DNA from 2 places in the Streptacidiphilus alkalitolerans genome. Region 2 is predicted to be linked to the other one. Evidence: riboswitches for the same ligand, from Rfam matches in the RefSeq annotation. Region 2 holds a riboswitch; the other holds the start of a gene.
The links. Region 2 has a riboswitch for S-adenosylmethionine ahead of ACEZDG_RS24715 (aminotransferase class V-fold PLP-dependent enzyme). Riboswitches for the same ligand answer to the same signal wherever they lie in the genome.
Positions count from the first base shown of each region.

Region 1: another riboswitch for S-adenosylmethionine. It lies ahead of ACEZDG_RS18400 (putative leader peptide); the one in region 2 lies ahead of ACEZDG_RS24715 (aminotransferase class V-fold PLP-dependent enzyme).

Region 1 is NZ_JBHEZX010000007.1:238,178-241,488, reverse strand. Features, by position in the region: gene ACEZDG_RS18415 (amino acid ABC transporter ATP-binding protein) at 1-58, opposite strand, end outside; gene ACEZDG_RS18410 (amino acid ABC transporter permease) at 76-1,098, opposite strand; gene ACEZDG_RS18405 (putative leader peptide) at 1,222-1,332, opposite strand; SAM riboswitch class IV at 1,384-1,495, opposite strand; SAM riboswitch class IV at 1,683-1,795, shown strand; gene ACEZDG_RS18400 (putative leader peptide) at 1,807-1,905, shown strand; gene ACEZDG_RS18395 (LLM class flavin-dependent oxidoreductase) at 2,046-3,251, shown strand; gene ACEZDG_RS18390 (NtaA/DmoA family FMN-dependent monooxygenase) at 3,267-3,311, shown strand, end outside.
Region 2 is NZ_JBHEZX010000011.1:231,961-235,271, reverse strand. Features, by position in the region: gene ACEZDG_RS24725 (hypothetical protein) at 12-425, shown strand; gene trpD (anthranilate phosphoribosyltransferase) at 501-1,571, shown strand; SAM riboswitch class IV at 1,629-1,749, shown strand; gene ACEZDG_RS24715 (aminotransferase class V-fold PLP-dependent enzyme) at 1,805-3,175, shown strand; gene ACEZDG_RS24710 (Lrp/AsnC family transcriptional regulator) at 3,183-3,311, opposite strand, start outside.

The DNA of each region.
Region 1 (3,311 bases), on a different contig from region 2:
CCCCGTCCAGCACCAAGTGGGCGCCGAAGCTCTTGCGCAGGCCACGGATCCGGACCAGCGGCTGCCCGGTGCCGGTCATGAGAGCACCGCCGCACCGCGTCCGGTCCGCCCCAGCAGCGGGATGTTGCCGCGCAGCACCCGCCAGAAGCCTTCTCCGCCACGGCGGTTGCTGCCCCTGGCGTAGTGGCGCTCGACGAAGTACTGCCCGATCGAGAGCAGCGTGGTGAGGATGACGTACCAGAGCGTCGCCACCAGCAGCAGCGGGATGATCAGGAAGTTCTGGTTGTAGATCAGCTGGGACGAGTAGAGCAGGTCCTGCACCGCGATGACGCTGACGATCGAGGTCGCCTTGAGCATCCCGATCAGCAGGTTGCCGGAGGCCGGGACGATGGCCGGCATCGCCTGCGGCAGCACGATCCTGCGGAAGATCCGCGCGTTGCCGAGGCCCAGCGCCTGGGCCGCCTCGGTCTGGCCGTGCTCGACCGAGAGGATGCCGCCGCGGACGATCTCGGAGGAGAAGGCGGCCACGTCCAGGGTCAGCCCGATGAAGGCGGCCAGGATCCCGCTGAACAGGTGCGCGGTCCGCACCGTCGCGAGCTCCGGGCCGAACGGGATGCCCAGCGACAACTGCGGGTAGAGCGACGCCAGTTCATACCAGAACAGCAGCTGCACCAGGATCGGGACCGAGCGGATCAGCCAGACGAAGCCGAAGCTCAGCGTGCGCAGCACCGGGTTCCTGGACAGCCGCATCGCGGCCACCCCGATGCCCAGCACATAGCCGGTGGCCATCACCGCCGCGGTGAGCCAGAGCGTCAGCTCCAGGCCGCGCAGGATCGAGCCGCTCAGGAAGAAGCTGCCGACCGTGCCCCACTGGAACCGGCTGTTGGTGAACACCGTGTGCACGAACATGGCGAACAGCACCAGCAGCACCAGCGCCGAGACCCACTGGCCCGGACGGCGCAGCGGCACCAGCTTCGCGGCGAGCAGCTGCTCGTCCGGCACCGCGTGGTGCGCGGGCTGGACGTCCGACTTCGGGGTGTCCGAGGGCGGCGGTTCCGGCGGCGCGGGTATCCGCGCAGGGGTTTCCGAACGGCTCATGGTGTGTGCTTTCCGTCCCGTGGGGGCGCAGCATCACTCCGCGGCCCGGCGGGCGGGACGGGGTGACGGCGAGGGTGAGGGCGTGGTCGAGTCAGATCTCGGCGCGGCAGGGCGCGAGCGCGGTCAACAGACCGGGGCTGTCCTCGGACAAAGGGCGCTGCTCACCCGAAGCAGGTCGACATGGCGCCGCGCGACCCGCGACTGGAAGGACCCCTGCGGGCGCGGCGTGCTCATCGAGCGCTGTACCTGCATGTGGATCACCTCACCGTCTTCCGGCCCCGTGGGGCCTCGCGCTTACAGGAGAACTGTCGTCCTGTCGGGTCGTCACCTGGAGCACCCCACCGCGTCGGAGGGTTGCCGGTCAGCAAGCCAGGGCTTGACGCTGACGCTCGTAACCAGGGCTTACGTTAACCGCTCGGCGGCTTTTAGACAATGCCTATGGATCTGATGGGGATGCGATCCCGGCCTGCGGGAAGACTTCGCGGCCAAGCCGTGTTGTGGTCAAGGGAGTTGGTATTCGCTCGAACGCGAGTCGATCTCCGGGGATTGTGTTCGGCGCCCAACCGGAGCTACCGTGAGCCCCAGGTTACGAGCGTCAGCGACAAGCCCTGGCTTGCTGACCAGCAACCCTCCGACGCGGCGGGGTGCTCCAGGTGACGACCAGGCGGTGCCGGACCCGGCCCCGCAAGCGCGAGATTGAAGGCGGAGGTGACTGCGGTGCGTCGAGCCATCGGCACGTACTCGCGTCGACACATCGATCTTCAGCGCATCGCCAGCGCACTCTGTACGGCCGGTCACTCGGCCTGAGCCGCAGCGCTCTGTCGTAAACGCGCCTACCTCCCTCCCCGCACAGCCGACGCCGCCCCGGGCCAGTCCCGGCGCGGGTTCCGTTCGGCATGCCCTCCGCACCGGTGGAGCCCCCACCCGAGCAGGAAGCGACACCCCCCATGCCTCAACCAGACCCTGCCCTCCACCTCGCCGTCGCCCTGGACGGCGCCGGCTGGCACCCCGCCGCCTGGCGCGAACCGGCCGCCCGGCCGAAGGACCTGCTCACCGCGGCGTACTGGGCCGACCTGGTCGCCGAGGCCGAGCGGGGGCTGCTGGACTTCGTCACCATCGAGGACTCGCTCGGCCTGCAGTCCTCCAGCCACTTCGACGAGGACCGGCGCACCGACCAGGTCCGCGGCCGACTGGACGCGGTGCTGATCGCCGCCCGGATCGCACCGCTGACCAGCAACATCGGGCTGATCCCGACCGCGGTGGCGACCCACACCGAGCCGTTCCACCTCTCCAAGGCGATCGCCACCCTGGACTACGTCAGCACCGGCCGGGCCGGCCTCCGGGTCCAGGTCTCCGGGCGCCCCTTCGAGGCCGAGCTCTTCGGCCGGCGCACGGTGCCGCCGTTCCGGCTGGAGGACTTCGACCAGCCCCAGGTCCAGGCGCTAGTCGCGGACCTGTTCGACGAGGCCGCCGACTACGTCGAGGCGGTCCGCCGGCTCTGGGACAGCTGGGAGGACGACGCGGAGATCCGCGACACCGCCACCGGCCGCTTCGTGGACCGCGACAAGCTGCACTACATCGACTTCGAGGGGGCGAGGTTCAGCGTCAAGGGGCCGTCGATCACCCCGCGCCCGCCGCAGGGACAGCCGGTGGTCGCGGCCCTGGCGCACGCGACCATCCCCTACCGGCTGGTCGCCCGCTCCACCGACGTCGGCTTCGTCACCCCGCGCGGCGCCGAGGACGCCCGGGCCATCCTGGCCGAGATCCGCGCCGAACAGGCCGCCGCCGGCCGGGCCGAGGAGACCGTGCACGTCTTCGGCGACCTGGTGGTGTTCCTGGACGACGACGCCGACGCGGCAGCCGCCCGCAGGGACCGGCTGGACCAGCTGGCCGGCGCCCCGTACAGCAGCGACGCCCAGGTGTTCACCGGGACCGCCGCGCAGCTCGCGGACCAGCTGCAGGAGTGGCAGCAGGCCGGTCTGACCGGGTTCCGGCTGCGTCCCGCCGCCGTCCCGCACGACCTGGAGCAGATCACCCGCCGCCTGGTGCCGGAGCTGCAGCGCCGCGGCGCCTTCCGCACCGGCTACGAGGCCGACACCCTGCGCGGGCTGCTGGGCCTGGCCCGTCCCGCCAACCGCTACGCCGCCGTCTGAGGAGAGGTCCGACCCATGAGCAAGCCACTGAAGCAGATCCACCTCGCGGCGCACTTCCCC
Region 2 (3,311 bases):
GATAACGGACGATGGCACTGAACGTTCTTGTCTACAGCGACGACCGAAACACCCGCGAGCAGGTGCTGCTGGCGCTGGGGAAGCGGCCCGCCGCGGACCTGGCGGAGATTCAGTACCTGGAGTGCGCCACCGAGCCCGCCGTCATCAAGGCCCTGGACGCGCACGCCAAGGGCGGGCGCCGGCTCGACCTGCTGGTGCTGGACGGCGAGGCCACCCCGGTCGGCGGGATGGGCCTGTGCCGCCAGCTCAAGGACGAGATCTACGGCTGCCCCCCGGTGCTGGTGCTGATCGGCCGGCCGCAGGACTCCTGGCTGGCCGCCTGGAGCCGGGCCGACGCGGCCGTCGCCGCACCGGTCGACCCGGTGGCGCTGGCCGCCACGGCGACCACCCTGCTGCGCAGCGGAACCGCGCATCTCGTCGGCTGAGATCTGCCGTCCCGGCGTTTGGCCGGTCGCTAGGCTGTGGTCCTCCATCCTTGAACAAGTGAGAGGCCCACGGCCATGGCGAACGTGTTTCCTGCTGACGGCGGCGGCGACCCCGTGCAGGCGCGCTCCTGGCCGGACGTCCTCAGCGCGCTGATCGCCCGCACCGACCTGTCGGCCGCGGAGACCTCCTGGGCGATGGACCGGATCATGACCGGGGAGGCCACCCCGGCCCAGGTGGCCGGTTTCATGGTGGCGCTGCGGGCCAAGGGCGAGACCGTGGAGGAGATCACCGGCCTGGTGGAGGCCATGTACCGGCACGCCACCGTGATCGAGGTGCCGGGCCGGGCGGTGGACATCGTCGGCACCGGCGGCGACCGGGCCAAGACCGTGAACATCTCCACCATGTCGGCGGTGGTCGCGGCCGGGGCCGGTGCGCTGGTGGTCAAGCACGGCAACCGGGCCGCCTCCTCGGCCAGCGGCGCGACCGACGTGCTGGAGAAGCTGGGCGTGAACCTGGGGCTGACGCCCCGCCGGGTGGCCGAGGTGGCGGCCGAGGCCGGCATCACCTACTGCCCGGCCCCGGTGTTCCACCCGGCGATGCGCCACGCCGCCCCGGCCCGCGGCGACCTGGGCATCCCCACCTCCTTCAACCTGCTCGGCCCACTCACCAACCCGGCCCGGGTCCGGGCCAACGCGGTGGGCTGCTTCGACAGCCGGATGGCCGGGCTGATCGCCGGCGTGCTGGCCAGGCGCGGGGCGTCCGCGCTGGTCTTCCGCGGCGACGACGGCCTGGACGAGCTGACCGTCACCGGCACGTCCACGGTCTGGCAGGTGCGTGACGGCGAGGTCGAGCGCAGCACCTTCGACCCGCACGACGTCGGCATCGAGTACGTCGGCATCGAGGCCCTGCGCGGCGCCGACTCCGCCTACAACGCCGCGGTCGCCCGCCGGGTCTTCGCCGGGGAGCACGGCCCGGTGCGGGACGCGGTGCTGCTCAACTCGGCCTCGGCCCTGGTCGCCCTGGACCAGACCGCGGCCCCGCTGGCGGAGCAGCTGGCGGCGGCGATGAAGCGCACCGCGGAGTCGATCGACTCCGGTGCGGCCGAAGCGGTGCTGGCCCGCTGGGCTGCGGCGACGCACGCGTAGTTCATATCCTGGACAGGGGTTCGCCCAGCGGGTGGACCCCTGTCATACTTCTTCACAGGTCACGAGTGACAGCGTCATTAGCCCCGGCTTGCTGTCCGGCAACCCTCCTTCCGTGGCGGGGTGCTTCCGGGTGACGACCAGGCCCTTCGGCAACACTGCCGCAGGGCAAGCGCGGATCCCTCAGTTGTGCGGCCATTGGCCAGGGGTCCACTGGATGCCCTGGAGGGGCCGTTATGTCCGCGTACGCCGATACCGTTTCCGTCTGTGAGCCGCTCGCCGTGCTCGGCCGCGACGTCGAGGTGCCGCTGGTCGGCGGCGAGAAGGTCAGCTATGCCGCCCTGGACTACGCCGCCAGCGCCCCGGCCCTGCAGCGGGTCTGGGACGACGTGGCCGCCTACGCCCCCTACTACGGCAGCGTGCACCGCGGGGCCGGCTACCTGTCCCAGCTCTCCACCGACCTGTTCGAGCAGAGCCGGGCCACCGTCGCCGAGTTCCTCGACCTGCGCGACGGCGACCAGGTGGTCTTCACCCGGGCCACCACCGACTCGCTGAACCTGCTGGCCTCGGTGCTGCCGGCCGGAACCCGGGTGTTCGTCTTCGAGACCGAGCACCACGCCTCGCTGCTGCCCTGGCGCCGCGAGGACGTCGGTGTCAGCTACCTGCGCGCCCCGCGCTCGCCGCAGGAGGCGGTGGCGGCGCTGGACCAGGCGCTGGCGCAGTGTCCCGAGGGGCCGAAGCTGGTCTGCGTCACCGGCGCGTCCAATGTCACCGGGGAGATCTGGCCGGTCCGCGAGCTGGCCGCGACGGCGCACCGCCACGGGGCCCGGATCGTGCTGGACGCCGCCCAGTTGGCCCCGCACCACCCGGTCTCGGTCCGCGACCTCGACGTGGACTGGGTGGCCTTCTCCGGGCACAAGCTCTACGCCCCCTTCGGCGCGGGCGTGCTGGCCGGCCGCAGCGACTGGCTGGACGCCGCCGAGCCCTACCTGGCCGGCGGCGGCGCCAGCCGCAGCGTGGCCAGGGAGGCCGACGGCTCGGTCGCGGTGGAGTGGCAGCAGGGCCCGGCGCGGCACGAGGCGGGCTCGCCCAATGTCATCGGCGCCTATGCCATCGCCTCCGCCTGCAAGGCGCTCACCGAGGCCGGGTTCGAGGGCCTGGTGGCCCGTGAGCAGTACCTGATCGGCCGACTGCGGGCCGGCCTGGCCGAGATCCCGCAGGTCAAGGTGCTGACCCTGTTCGGTGAGGAGCACCCGCGGGTCGGTGTGCTGTCCTTCGTGGTCCAGGACTGGAACAGCTCGCACTTCTCCGCCGCGCTGTCCGCCGAGTACGGCATCGGCGTCCGCGACGGACTGTTCTGCGCCCACCCGCTGGTGCGCACCCTGCTGGGTGGCGAAGAGGCCCCGCCGTCCGAGTGCGGTGCGCCCGAGGCGCTGCCGGGGGAGCGCAGCCTCAACGCGATCCGGGTCAGCTTCGGCGCGGGCACCCCGGACGAGCACGTGGACCGCTTCGTCGCCGCGGTGCGCGAGCTGGTCACCGAGGGCGCGCGGTGGGCCTACCGGACCGAGGGCGGGCGCTGCGTGCCGGACACCCGCCGCCAGCCGTGAGCTGCTGCTACTCGTCCAGGCCCAGGGCGAAGGCCGCGTCCAGGTCGTGCCGGGAGTAGGTGCGGAAGGCGATGTGGGTCTCGGTGGACTCCACCCCGGGCACCTTGTTGACCTGACCGGGGATCACCTCGGCCAG